Regions from separate parts of the Thiomicrorhabdus sediminis genome, predicted to be linked through region 2. Evidence: riboswitches for the same ligand, from Rfam matches in the RefSeq annotation. Region 2 holds a riboswitch; the other holds the start of a gene.
The links. Region 2 has a riboswitch for thiamine pyrophosphate ahead of thiC (phosphomethylpyrimidine synthase ThiC). Riboswitches for the same ligand answer to the same signal wherever they lie in the genome.
Positions count from the first base shown of each region.

Region 1: it holds a riboswitch for thiamine pyrophosphate, as region 2 does, so the genes downstream of both, FE785_RS07920 (TonB-dependent receptor) here and thiC (phosphomethylpyrimidine synthase ThiC) in region 2, are expected to answer to the same signal.

Region 1 covers NZ_CP040602.1:1,733,837-1,740,685, reverse strand. The annotation lists gene FE785_RS07935 (phosphotransferase) at 103-1,050, shown strand; gene pnuC (nicotinamide riboside transporter PnuC) at 1,096-1,770, opposite strand; gene FE785_RS07925 (YkoF family thiamine/hydroxymethylpyrimidine-binding protein) at 1,757-2,026, opposite strand; gene FE785_RS07920 (TonB-dependent receptor) at 2,120-4,162, opposite strand; TPP riboswitch at 4,319-4,425, opposite strand; gene FE785_RS07915 (HDOD domain-containing protein) at 4,623-5,498, shown strand; gene thrS (threonine--tRNA ligase) at 5,748-6,849, shown strand, end outside.
Region 2 covers NZ_CP040602.1:1,976,649-1,983,497, forward strand. The annotation lists gene rlmKL (bifunctional 23S rRNA (guanine(2069)-N(7))-methyltransferase RlmK/23S rRNA (guanine(2445)-N(2))-methyltransferase RlmL) at 1-72, opposite strand, end outside; gene FE785_RS08980 (lytic murein transglycosylase) at 292-1,563, shown strand; gene FE785_RS08985 (hypothetical protein) at 1,599-1,817, shown strand; gene FE785_RS08990 (antibiotic biosynthesis monooxygenase family protein) at 1,945-2,247, shown strand; TPP riboswitch at 2,330-2,433, shown strand; gene thiC (phosphomethylpyrimidine synthase ThiC) at 2,602-4,551, shown strand; gene thiO (glycine oxidase ThiO) at 4,562-5,659, shown strand; gene thiS (sulfur carrier protein ThiS) at 5,656-5,859, shown strand; gene FE785_RS09010 (thiazole synthase) at 5,861-6,658, shown strand; gene thiE (thiamine phosphate synthase) at 6,673-6,849, shown strand, end outside.

The DNA.
Region 1 (6,849 bases), 240 kb from region 2:
CAATTTCATAGTGAAATTTGCGGCAAACATAAAACTCAAACCGATTGATTATAACTGAATAGATGAATTTTATAAATGCCTTAACCGTGATTAGGAGTGATTTTGTCTAAGTCGGATAGACACACGATAGCGTCTGTTACCAGTGAAATCGGTATTTCAGCAGAGCATTGGCCGTTACTGGACGAGCTGCAGCTCGAACCAAAGTTGGTGCCGCGTTTTGCCGATAGCAGTTGTGATATCTGGCCGGTGCTGCATACGCCAACGGACCAGCGACTGTTTATCAAGCGTGTCGCCAAACAAGAGTCGCCGTCTCCTTTTTGGCAGGTGATGGGGCATCTGTTCGAACAGCATCTGGCGGATGCGATTGTCGGCAGTGATGAGCTTTCACAATTGCTTAAAGAATTTACCGCAACCAGCGCTATCGAGGTTCCGCATTGTCACCAAACCGCCGAAAATGAGGCCTACGCTTTTGCCTTGTTTGCCGAGTTAGGTGGGCAGGTGGCTGAGAATAAAAATGTTTTCATGATTGAACAGTTGGCCGAATTATTGGCCTTATTGCATCAAAATGAATTTGCTCAGGTAGGGCGTTTGCAGCAGGAAACGGCTGGATCGCTTGCCCTGTTTAGTGAGCAGAACTGGCGCATGAGATTAATGAAGCTGTTTTATGTGATGGATGTCGAGTCAATCGATATCGATACCCAGCAGGCTTTGATTGAGCAGCTTGATAGTATTGCTATCGAGCGTGTCGTGCCGTTGATGATGGATTTGCGTTGGGATCAATTGGCGGTGGATAACGGCAGTTTGAGCGGTATTTACGATTTGGATGCGTTTGTCGCCGCACCGGTTGAATTCGATTTCGTCATTCTTGAGTATTTGCTCGATAAAATCGAGTTGGAGCGTTTTATCAGTGTCTATAGCGCCAAATCGGATATGGCGGTTCCAGCATTGAAAAATGTCAGGCAGGTTTATCGTACGGTGTTGTATTTGATGAATGTGCTGGGTGAAGAGGATTACCAGAGATGGATGCAGCAACCGCACTTTTTTGACTAGTTTTGCTGTGTTAACTCGTCATTTATATGCGGTTACTGCTTGAGTTTAGGCGTTAGCCGTTGAGCGGTTGTCGCTATCGTTATCTCCATTCAGTGTTTCGATATTGTTCGCGGCAAGCCAGCTTCTGTAACCGTATACCGCCAATACCAGGTAAACCGTGAACATGGCAATCGTCACATAGAAACCACTCTGCCAGTAGAGCGCAATCGCCAAAGAGTCGATAACAATCCAATAGAGCCAGTTTTCCAGCACTTTGCGAGCCATTAGCACCGTGGTCATTACCGAGAATACCGTGACGACCGCATCCAGATAAGGTAGGTTGGTGCCTAAGCTTTCAAGGTAGTAACCGATCGCCAAGCTGATTGCCAGACCACTGGTAATGTAGCTGGCGTGAAAGCGCCATGAACGGGTGGTTACCGGTAACTCTTCTTTATCTTTTTGCTTATTGATGCGGATAACCTGTTTCCAGAGCAGATAGCCGTATACTGCCATCGCCATATAATAAAAATTCAGAATCGCCTGCATCGGCAGTTGGCCTTCCCAAAACAGCATGGTATAAATCAGCGTACTGATAAAAGCCGCCGGCCAGCACCAGACAGATTGACGAGCCGCCAGAATCACATAAAGTGTCCCCAAGGCCGCGGCAATCCATTCCCAGCCGGATTGCGCCATAAAAGCATCGATAACGGCGGTTAGCAGGTTTGTTTCATTCGCAAGCATTGATTACCGCCTTTTCTCGATCTTTACCGACCAGTTTAATCACAAACACCGTCTGTGGAACCTGTTCGATTACCGCTAATATTTCACTGTTCAAGGCGCCCATTACATCGCTGTAATCGCCGTAAATATGAGTGGAAAGACTGTTGCGCTGCACATTGACCGCAGGGTTTTGTTCGAAACGATCAATAAAGTCGATAATCGGCTGACAATAGTCGTCAATCAACGGATACATACTGATATCAACAGAGACTTTCATAATGTATTCCTTGTCGTTTGCCACATCTTAATAATGCAAAGTGTGGCATAAGTTATAAGAGCGGGGTTTCAATCAAAGCCCCGATGCCTTCAATTAGAAATATACTCGCGCAGTCAGGCCGATTTGTCGAGGGTCGCCTAAACGTTCATATTCTGATGGATTGGTATAAGGTGCGTTAAAGTCAAAATAGAAACCACGTGTTGCATAACGTTCATCCGTCAGGTTTTTCGCCCATAGATAAACTTCATAATCATTTGCTTCATAACCAATGCGTGCATTAACGACTTTATAGGCATTAGATTGATCGTTGTGTGTGGTGTCAAAATAGAACTTGTCTACAGCGGTGATGTCGGCCTGAGCGTAGAAGCCTTGGCTGCTGCGATATTTAGCACCTAAATTGATTTGATAATTCGGGCTATGTGGCAATGCTCGATTACTGATGCTAAATCCGCTGTTTAATGGGGTGCCGTTGACATCGGTTTGCATCAAGCCCATTGAACCGAAAGTTGTGAAGCGTTCGCTTACCTGCCAGTTAAAGTCGGCTTCAATTCCGTAGCTGGATGCGCTGTCAAAGTTTTCGGTATAGAACACCCAATTAGTTCCGGAGTTAGGATCATAGGTATAACCGTCAATCTGCGGATTATGACGATCCATATAGAATGCAGTGATATTGCTGTTTAAGCCGATAGCAGCGAAGTGCGATTTTAAACCGATTTCATAGTTAATCAGTGTTTCTGCATCATAACTCAAGTATTGGCTTGGCGTACCGCTTGGCTGACCTGGGTTGAAACCACCGGCTTTAAAACCACGAGTCACGCTAGTGTAAGCGCTATATTTATCATTATAACGGTGGCTGTAACTTAGGCTTGCACCCCAAAGCGTTTCATTTGGCGCGTAGTATTCACCATTACTGTTGCTAAAGGCGTTGTTGTTGTTTTCAACTCGCAAGCTGGTGCTGACAGTCGTTTTATCGTTGATAGCCACATCAAGTTGACCAAAACCGGAAAGTTTGGTGATAGAAAAATCAGTTGATGAACTTCCCCAATATTCTGTTTGGTTCTTTTCATCAAGTTTTGAGGCATAAAGCCCTGCCAGCCAATCAGTATTTCCGCCGATCTTAGAAGTTTCGGTTGAGCTGAAGCGCAGTTCTTGGCTGTAAGTTTGACGTGTTTTATCGTTCAGGTAGGTGCCGCTTAATGCTGCAGTCCAGTCTTCATCATAGCTATAACGCATTGTAGAACCGGCTATAGCGGTTTTGCTGGTCAGCACAAAATTTGGGTTAGCTGTTGAAACCACTTTGACAGAGGCGGCATTGGATAGTTGGTCGTCTTCACCTGGTTGGTTAGTAAGCGTGGTAAAGCTGTTATCACGTGCCCAGGCATCATAACCATTGTTTAAATCAGCATGCAAAGCGGTGATATCGACCGTTGTATGCTGGTTTGGGAATAAGCGCAGTTTACCGCGTAATGTCAGTTCATCTCGACCGTTAGTGTCGCTGCGACCTAAAGTTTCATTGTGGCGGAAGCCGTCGCTTTGATGCTTAAACATAACAAAACGGTATTGGGCCGCATCCTTTTCATTGTTAATTGGGCCGCTGGTCATTAAGCCGAATTCACGCAGGCTATCATCACCCGCGCTGGCTTCAATCATGCTCTCACGATATGGCGTCGGGTCATTAGTCTGGATATTAATCAGACCGCCAATCGCACTTTGTCCATAACGCGTGTTTTGCGGGCCGCGTAAAACCTCAACTTGTTTGGTGTCAAATACATTTCCAGTCATGCCGATTCCGGAAAAGTCGATATCATCTACGGCGAAACCGACGCTTGAGTTCGGTGCGCCGGTATATTCATCTCGTTCACCCATGCCGCGAATTTGTATATGACGAGCACGTGAGCTTTGCCCAGAAAAGTTTACATTTGGGGTCTTTAGTAAAACATCGTCAAAGTGGTTGGCACCTTGGTCTTGCAGTTCATCCTGAGTCAGGACTTCGACACTGGCAGGCATGTCTTGTTGAGTACTTTCAAATAAGTCTGCGCCAATGGTGATATCGTTTAGGCTGGTTTCTGCGAAGCTTTGTGCGCTATACACTACGCCAAGCAAGGCAATCGTAATTGGGTTCAGTTTGCTGTTCATATCGCTTCCTTTAATGCTAAGCCGGACTGCAATAGGAAAGCGTGGGTAGTGCGGTAACAGAGGTTTTTGTTCTGTTAGTTGTGGAAGGCCATATTGAATGGTCGTTAACCGGTATTGCTGTCAAGCATAATAGGGTTAATTGTTATGGCAAAAGCGACTACTTGTATCACGCCGTCCCTACGCCAGTATTAACTGGATCAGGTTCGAAGGGTGCTCTCTTTTACATTGAGATCTCAGGCAAATTGCCGCCCCTGGCTGTCAAAATATTGTACTTAAGTTAGAGTACAAAACCGTGTTGGTTTCGAAAAAAGTGCCATGAAATTTGGCATTTTTTTTAAATTCGTGCGGATTGTAGCGCAAATTTGGTTAAAATTGAAATCATTAAATTTTTAATCTCTTCAATGAGATGCCAAGCCCAAGTCGTTTGGGCGTTTAGAGAATGACTAAATGAGGTTTATGAATGAGTGAAGCGGCCAAACCCAATGTAAGTAAAACGATTATGGATCGTTTGAAGGCATTGGATGACCTTCCGCATTTTCCCGATGCTCTGGTTAAGCTGGAGCGGACACTGGCAACCGATGAAACCGTTCAAATAGGTGATTTGGTTCAGTTGATTGCACAAGACCCGCGTTTGGCTGCGGGTTTGATTGGTGTCGTCAATAGCGCAAAATACACAACGGGCATGCCAATTTCGGATTTATCAGAAGCGATTGTCCGGATCGGTATTAAAGATGTTCGTGTGATGGCCCATGCGATTAACTATAAATCATCGTTTAAAACCAAACCGCCGTTCAGTGAAAAGCATTTTATGAAGCACGCCATGCTTGCGGCCGTTGTCGGGCAGGCTTTGGGGCGTGCGTTGCATGTCAGTCCGGGTGAAGCGTTTTTATGTGGTTTGATGCGCGATATCGGTATCTATCTGTTGGCGGTGGAAAGTCGGGAAAAGTATTTAGAGGTTATTAAACTGACCGATTATGATATTGCCCGTTTGTCACACGCGGAAAATAAGGTGTTTGGTACTTATCATGCGTTGATGAGTGCGCGTCTTTTACAGCAGTGGAAGTTTCCCAAGGAAATCATTATGGGGGTGGCTTTTCATCATACGCCAGATAAGGCGGACGACCAATACAAAGCGTTTGCTTATCTAACCTTTTTGGCCGAGCAGGGAGCGTTTCGTTTAGGTTTTGAAAACGGTATTGCCGATCTGAATGATGCCGATAGAGAAGCGCCGTCTGAAGCGTTGTTGAATGCTTTGCAGTATTTTGGTTTGGAATTGGAGGCCTACGACGAAGTTCTGCATGGCGCTTTGGAAGAAGCTGAAAAGATGGGTATGTGATATTTTTATTTATTTATTTATTTGTAAAACATTAGGTTAATGTTTATCTGGAACCCTTGTGCAGTTCTGCTGCCAAGGGTTTTTGTTTATCGGTTCGAGCATAAAACCGACATGGGGTCAACGGATTTGTATTGGCCACGAAAAAGCCTAAAAAAAAGCGTATAAAGTCTGGCTAGGGCAGCGTAATAAATGCTAGAATATCGGGCTTACTTTTTGAACGACGCATTTTTTAAAGAAGAGATTAAATCAATGCCAATCATTACTTTACCAGACGGGTCTACCAGACAATTCGATGAAGCAGTTTCAGTCATGCAAGTGGCGGAAAGTATTGGTACGGGTCTAGCCAAGGCAACGGTTGCCGGCCGTGTTAACGGCCAGTTAAAGGATGCTTGCGATTTGATCTCTGAAGATGCGTCGTTAGAAATCGTCACTATGAAAGATGAAGATGGCGTGCATATCATGCGTCATTCTTGCGCCCACTTGTTGGGGCATGCGTTAAAGCAGTTGTATCCTGATGTGAAGATGGCGATCGGCCCGGTTATCGATAACGGTTTTTACTATGACATCGATATGGAGTACAAGATTACGCCGGACGATTTGAAGAAAATCGAAAAGCGCATGAAAGAGCTGGCGAAAACCAAGTATCCCGTCATCAAGAAGATGCTGCCGCGTGATGAAGCGATTAAAACTTTTGAAGAGCGTGGTGAAGAGTACAAGTTGGAATTGATCCGTGATCTGCCGGATGAGAGCGAATTCGGTTTCTATTTCCACGAAGAATATGTCGATATGTGTGTCGGCCCTCATGTTCCGAATATGGGCTTTACCAAAGCGTTTGCCTTAACTCATGTTGCCGGTGCTTATTGGCGTGGTAACTCTGACAATAAAATGTTGCAGCGTATCTACGGTATCGCCTTTGCCGATAAGCAGGCATTGAAAGACTACCAGTTGATGATGGAAGAAGCGGAAAAACGCGACCATCGTAAACTAGGTAAAACGCTTGACCTGTTCCATGTCGAAGACATTTCACCGGGTATGGCGTTCTGGCATCCGAAAGGGACCACTTTGTATCGCGTGGTGGAGCAATATATGCGCGATCAGTTGGTTGCCAACGACTATGAAGAGATTCGTACCCCATTGATTATGGACCGCTCTTTATGGGAGAAGTCGGGTCACTGGGACAAATTTAAAGACAATATGTTCACCACAGAAACCGATAACCGTGATTACGCGGTTAAGCCGATGAACTGTCCGGGGCATATTCAAGTATTCAACCGTCACTTGACCAGTTACCGTGACCTGCCGGTGCGTATCGCCGAATTCGGTACCGTTCACCGTAACGAGCCGTCTGGTA
Region 2 (6,849 bases):
CGCGCCAAAAGCGATTAATTCTTCTCGCAACAATTCACTTAAGCCACCTGGAGCCGAGGCAAAATATTTCATTCAACATTCCTAAATAATAGAGACGGATTTGCTTCATTTGCCAAGCAAAAATCTGTGCCGTCGGTAAAGTTTGACAATAGTGTTAATTTTAACGGTTTTCTTTTCAGGTTTGGTTTTGTTTCGGTAGAATAACGCTCTAGTTAGCAATTTTTTAGCTATCGTCGAGCATTAATCAGGCGTTAAAACAATAATCAACCAGCCAAGCCAGAGCGAGAAAAAATGAAGTTAATCATGCAAACCGTTAAATTAAGCTATTCCGCTAAATTTTCAGGCGTGCTGACCAGTTTATTTTTAAGCTTCTTGTTTAGCTCCAGTGCCGCTTTTGCCGAAACCAGTCAGGCCGACTTCAAAATTTGGCTCAACGAATTCAAACAAGAGGCGGTGACAGCAGGCATTAAAACCGCAACCGTCAACCAAGCCTTTGCCAATGTCAGCCTTAACGAAGACGTTCTGTTATCCGACAAGTCGCAACCGGAATTCACCCAGACGTTTTTCCAATATTTTGACCGCGCCGTCAGCGACTATCGTATCCGCACCGGCCAAAGACGTTACAAACAGCATCGTAGACTGCTCGATCAGGTTACCCGTAAATACGGTGTTCCCGGACGTTTTTTAGTTGCCTTTTGGGGATTGGAAACCAATTTTGGTAGCTATACCGGTAATATCCCGATTTTTGAATCGCTTGCCACGCTGGCTTACGACCCTCGTCGTAGCGGTTTTTTCCGCGGCCAGTTAATGGATGCTTTGAAAATTCTCGACAAAGGTCATGTCAGCCTCAGGCAGATGAAAGGTTCATGGGCAGGCGCGATGGGGCAATGCCAGTTTATGCCATCAAACTATATTCACTATGCGGTAGACGGTGACGGCGACGGCAAAATCGATCTATGGAATAGCCTGCCGGATGTGTTTTATTCAGCCGGAAACTTTCTTTCCCAATTAGGCTGGCAAAGAGTCGAAAACTGGGGACGTGAAGTCGCGCTACCGAAAGATTTCGACTACGCATTGGCCGATAATAAAACCCAACGCAGTTTAGCGGAATGGCAAAAACTCGGCTTAAAATTAGCCGATGGCCGCCCCTTGCCGATTGAAGAGATGCAAGCCAAATTGCTACTGGCCACCGATTACCAAGGCCCGGCCTTTTTAGTCTTTGACAATTTCCGCGTCATAAAACGCTGGAATAATGCCGATAAATACGCGCTTGCGGTCGGCCATTTGGCTGACCGGATCATTGGCAGAGCGCCGCTCACCAAGCAGCGTCCGGCGGATGATGAACCGCTAAGTACTAAACTGGTCAAAGAAGTGCAGATTCGCCTTAATAATCTGGGCTATCAAACCGGTAAGCCGGACGGCGTAATCGGCAAGAGAACCCGTCAGGCCTTGCGCGAATTTCAGGTGAAGAATAAGATTCCGGCAGATGGTTATGTGAATGAGGCCATGCTAAAAATATTGCGTCAAGCCGACAAGTCGGCCGTTAATCTAGAAGAAGCTTGATTAAAATCCGGTAAAAAGTTGCTTAAGGTACTTTTATGACTGACTCCATCACACATGATTGCCCTCAAAATGCGCCTGATAAGGCGTTGCAATCTATGCTGCATGCAATAAATCCCAAGCAACAACATCAACCGTTTTCCGAAATCGAGCTTTCCGCCTATCAATTCTGGAAAACCCAAAGCCGTTTGGCCAAATTAACCATGCAACTGCAACATTCTTTGCATCAACAGCGCCTTGATTCCAAAAACTCTTAATAGTCTAAGCTTCCTCTTAGCGATTATTTGCTGAAACAAATCCGCTAAAAATCTATCTCCTAAAGACTTTCAAACAGAATTTCCTGTCAACTGATTGGCCAAACATGGCTTATCAAAGGAGTTATCGATGCATGCAATGAACGTCCGTGTCCACATTGAAAATGGCAAGATTGAAGACGCCGCTGCAGTTCTAAAAGAACAAATCATGCCGGTAGCGGCGAACTATCCCGGTTTTATCGAAAACTTTTTACTTGTCGATGCGGCCAACAGTCGTATAGCGACCCTAAGTGTTTGGCAAACTGAGGCAGATGCCAAAGCCATTTACGAAGATGAAGGCGGCCTTTATCAAATCGCCTTGGGTAAACTCAAACCTTTTTTAGCCGCCCCACCGGATGCCTGGCTAGGTCCGGTTAGCCAAGTCAAAAAATAAGCACCAGGATTGATTTTCGCATCAAGATTTCGATTTTCTATTTTGCAAAAAGAAATTTAATCGTTATACTGACGCCTCTTAATTTTAATTGTCGGAGTGCCTAAGACTAGGCTGAGATCGCATTAAGCGGGATCCGTAGAACCTGATCTGGTTAGTACCAGCGAAGGGAACAATCTGAAACGCCATCGATATTCCTACCCGGAGTGTTCGACTCTTCCGAGACACAATCATTCGTCTCCGGACTTGGGCTAATACAGAGTTGATGCCATATTATTTCGCTCAGCATCTGTTTATGTTCTGTTCTACTTAATAGTCTAAAGCGCTTCGCCTTCATCTAAATGAAAAGGCAAAGCGATGAATCAAACCACACAAATCATTCAACCCAATACAACTAAAAGTCGTCGTCAGCGTCGAGCGGAAGCCGAAGCATTTATTCAAAATGTCTCCGGACAATCTTTCCCCAATTCTAAAAAAGTCTACGTTGAAGGCAAAATTCACCCAATCAAAGTTGGGATGCGTGAAATCAGCTTAAGCGACACCTACGTTTCCGGCCCCGAAGATAATCCGGTTACCGAAACAAACGAGCCTGTCTGCGTTTACGATACCTCCGGCCCTTATACCGATAACAATATTGACATCGATATTTATCAAGGTTTGCCTAAGCTGCGCGCTGACTGGATTATTGATCGTGATGATACCGAGACACTGGATTCTGCCAGTTCTGAATTCACCCAACAACGTCTATCCAATGAAAAACTGGATACCATCCGTTTTGATGCCCTACCGACGGTACGCCGCGCTAAAGCCGGTAAAAACGTCACTCAAATGCACTACGCTCGCCAAGGTATTATCACGCCGGAAATGGAATATATTGCGATTCGTGAGAATATGAAACGTGCTGAGGTGCGTGATGAGATGATTAGCCAGCAACATCAAGGCGAATCATTTGGAGCCAGCATTCCACAGGATATTACACCTGAGTTTGTCCGCGATGAAGTCGCACGTGGTCGAGCGGTGATTCCTTGTAATATCAACCACCCCGAATCGGAACCGATGATTATCGGACGCAACTTCTTGATTAAGGTCAATGCCAATATCGGTAACTCTTCGGTCGGTTCTTCAATTGCCGAAGAAGTAGAAAAGCTGGTTTGGGCGACCAAATGGGGTGCCGATACGGTAATGGACCTGTCCACCGGACGTCACATTCATGAAACTCGTGAATGGATCATGCGCAACTCACCAGTGCCGATTGGCACGGTACCCATCTACCAGGCACTGGAAAAGGTTAACGGAATCGCTGAAGACCTGACTTGGGAAATCTTCCGCGATACGCTGATCGAACAGGCTGAACAAGGTGTCGATTATTTCACTATCCATGCCGGCGTATTGTTGCGTTATGTTCCTATGACGGCCAAACGTGTCACCGGTATTGTTTCGCGTGGTGGCTCGATTATGGCGAAATGGTGTCTGGCACATCATCAAGAAAACTTCCTCTACACTCATTTCGAAGACATCTGCGAGATTATGAAAGCCTATGATGTCAGCTTTTCTCTAGGTGATGGTCTGCGACCTGGTTCAATTGCCGATGCCAATGACGAAGCGCAATTTGCCGAATTGGAAACCCTTGGCGAACTGACTAAAATCGCTTGGAAACATGATGTTCAAGTAATTATCGAAGGCCCGGGACATATTCCTCTGCATATGATTAAGGAAAACGTCGATAAGCAATTAAAAGAGTGTGACGAAGCGCCGTTTTATACCTTAGGACCTTTGACCACGGATATCGCACCGGGTTATGACCATATCACTTCCGGTATCGGTGCCGCCAATATCGGTTGGTACGGCTGTGCCATGCTTTGCTATGTGACGCCGAAAGAGCATCTGGGCTTACCAAATAAGGACGATGTGAAAGAAGGTCTGATGGCATACAAGATTGCCGCCCATGCCGGTGATTTAGCAAAAGGCCATCCTGGTGCGCAGATTCGTGATAATGCCCTATCCAAAGCGCGTTTTGAATTCCGTTGGGTTGATCAGTTTAATCTAGGTTTAGATCCGGAGCGTGCGCGTGAGTATCATGATGACACCATCCCGCAAGAATCCGGTAAGGTCGCACACTTCTGCTCCATGTGCGGACCTAAATTCTGCTCGATGAAAATCTCCCAAGAGGTACGCGACTATGCTGCGGCACAGGAGAACAACGCACAAATCAGCGAAATCACTTTGGATGAAATCAAACAGGGCATGAAAGAGAAGTCCAAAGAGTTCATTCAAGCCGGTAGTGAAATCTACCAGAAAGAGGCTTGAGGAAACCACTATGCGCATAGCGATTTTAGGCGCCGGTTTACTCGGCCGTTTGCTCGCTTTACAACTCAGCCAGGATCATGACATCACCCTGTATGATAAGGATGATGGCACTGCCCAGCAAAGCGCCGCTTATCAAGCGGCGGCAATGTTGGCTCCGATTGCGGAATCCGCCGAAGCTTCAAACGCCATTATGCAAATGGGACAGCGCAGCTTAGAGCTCTGGCCCGATTTGCTTAAACAACTCAATGAACCGATTTTTTTCCAAAAATCGGGTTCATTGGTATTGGCTTTTGCCCAGGATGGGGCTAGTTTTGCAAATTTCCAACAACAGTTAAAAGGCCAAATAAACCAAGATTACAGCCTGATCGATAAAACTCGTTTGAGTGAGTTGGAACCCGAATTGGCCCAACAACCCAGAGCCTTTCAACACATGATGTATCTACCCGATGAAGGCCAGCTGGATAACCGTCAATTATTGCATGCGTTACGAGACACCTTAATCTCAAGAGACATCAAATGGCATACCGATACCCAAGTCAGCCTGCAAAATAACCAGATATGGATTAACGACAAATATTTTGGTTTTGAAAAGATCGGTCTGATGTTCGATAAGATCATCGATTGCCGTGGCTTGGGCGCCAAAACGCAAATAGCACCTTCCAGTCAATTGCGAGGTGTTCGCGGCGAAGTGTTACGCCTGTATGCGCCCCAGGTCAATCTGCAACGGCCAATACGGCTGATGCATCCGCGCTATCCGATTTATATCGCCCCGAAACAGAACCATCATTTTGTTGTCGGCGCGACGCAAATCGAATCGGAAGACAATCGTCAACCCACGGTGCGTTCTGCATTGGAACTGCTCTCGGCATGCTTTAGTGTGCATAGCGGATTTGGCGAAGCGGAAATCGTCGAAATATCCTCAGGTTTACGCCCTGCATTACAGGACAATGAACCGCAAATTTGGATTAACGACCATGTCATCCAGCTCAACGGCTTATTTCGTCACGGTTACCTGCTTTCTCCTGCCATGGTGGAACAGTGCTGCGCTCTGATCAATGACAATATCGACAAGGTGCCCTCTTATCCCGGATTAATAACAAAGTTATGACTATACAAATATTGATTAACGAGCAAGAATTTGAACTTGCCGAACAAAGTTCCTTAGCGGATGCCGCCCAGGCTTTCGGCGCAACCATGCCGTTTGCGCTGCTACTGAATAATAAGTTTATTCCCGCATCTGAACATCAAACCACTGCTATCGACAACCATGATCGCATTGAAATCATTAGCGCGATTCAGGGAGGTTGAGGTGACAGATTGCAAACTCAATATCTACGGGACGGAACTTGATAGCCGTCTGCTTATCGGCAGTGCTTTATATCCATCTCCGCAAATCATGCGCGATTCGATTCAAGCCTCCAACTCGCAAGTGGTGACCTTATCCCTTAGCCGACAGAACCCTCAAGCCAATGGCGGCAGCGATTTCTGGCAGATGATCCAATCTCTCGGCCTTCATTTGCTGCCCAATACCGCCGGTTGTCACTCCTCTCAGGAAGCGATCAATATGGCACAAATGAGTCGAGAACTGTTTCAGACAGACTGGATTAAACTTGAGCTCGTCGGTGATGACTACAACCTGCAACCTGACCCTATCGAGTTGGTCAAAACCACTGAAGCCTTGCTTAAGGATGGCTTTAAGGTATTGCCTTACTGTACCGATGACTTGGTCATTGCACGTCATCTGGTTGAGCTGGGATGTAAAGTGATTATGCCTTGGGGCTCGCCCATCGGCACAGGCAAAGGGTTATTAAACCCTTATGCCTTACAAGCCATTCGCGATCGTTTTCCGGAGGTTACCCTGATTGTTGATTCCGGCATAGGCAAACCTTCCCACGCTCTTCAGGCAATGGAAATGGGTGTGGATGCCATTTTATTAAATACCGCGGTGGCCAAGTCACATAACCCGGTAATGATGGCTCAGGCATTTGCGCAAAGCATTCAAGCCGGACGCCTCGCATATCAAGCAGGGCTGATGACAGAACAACATCAAGCCAATCCCAGTACACCAACACTCGATCAGCCTTTTTGGCATCAAGTGAATTATTAAAAGAATTGCACATTATGAATCCGTTTTCTCCTCGTCCGGTGTTATGGACGATTGCCGGCTCCGACTGTAGTGGTGGCGCAGGTATTCAAGCCGATATCAAAACAGCACATATACTGGGTATGGAGGTTTGCAGCCTGATCACCGCCAATACCGTGCAAAACTCTATGCAGCTATTCAGCATTAACCCTGTA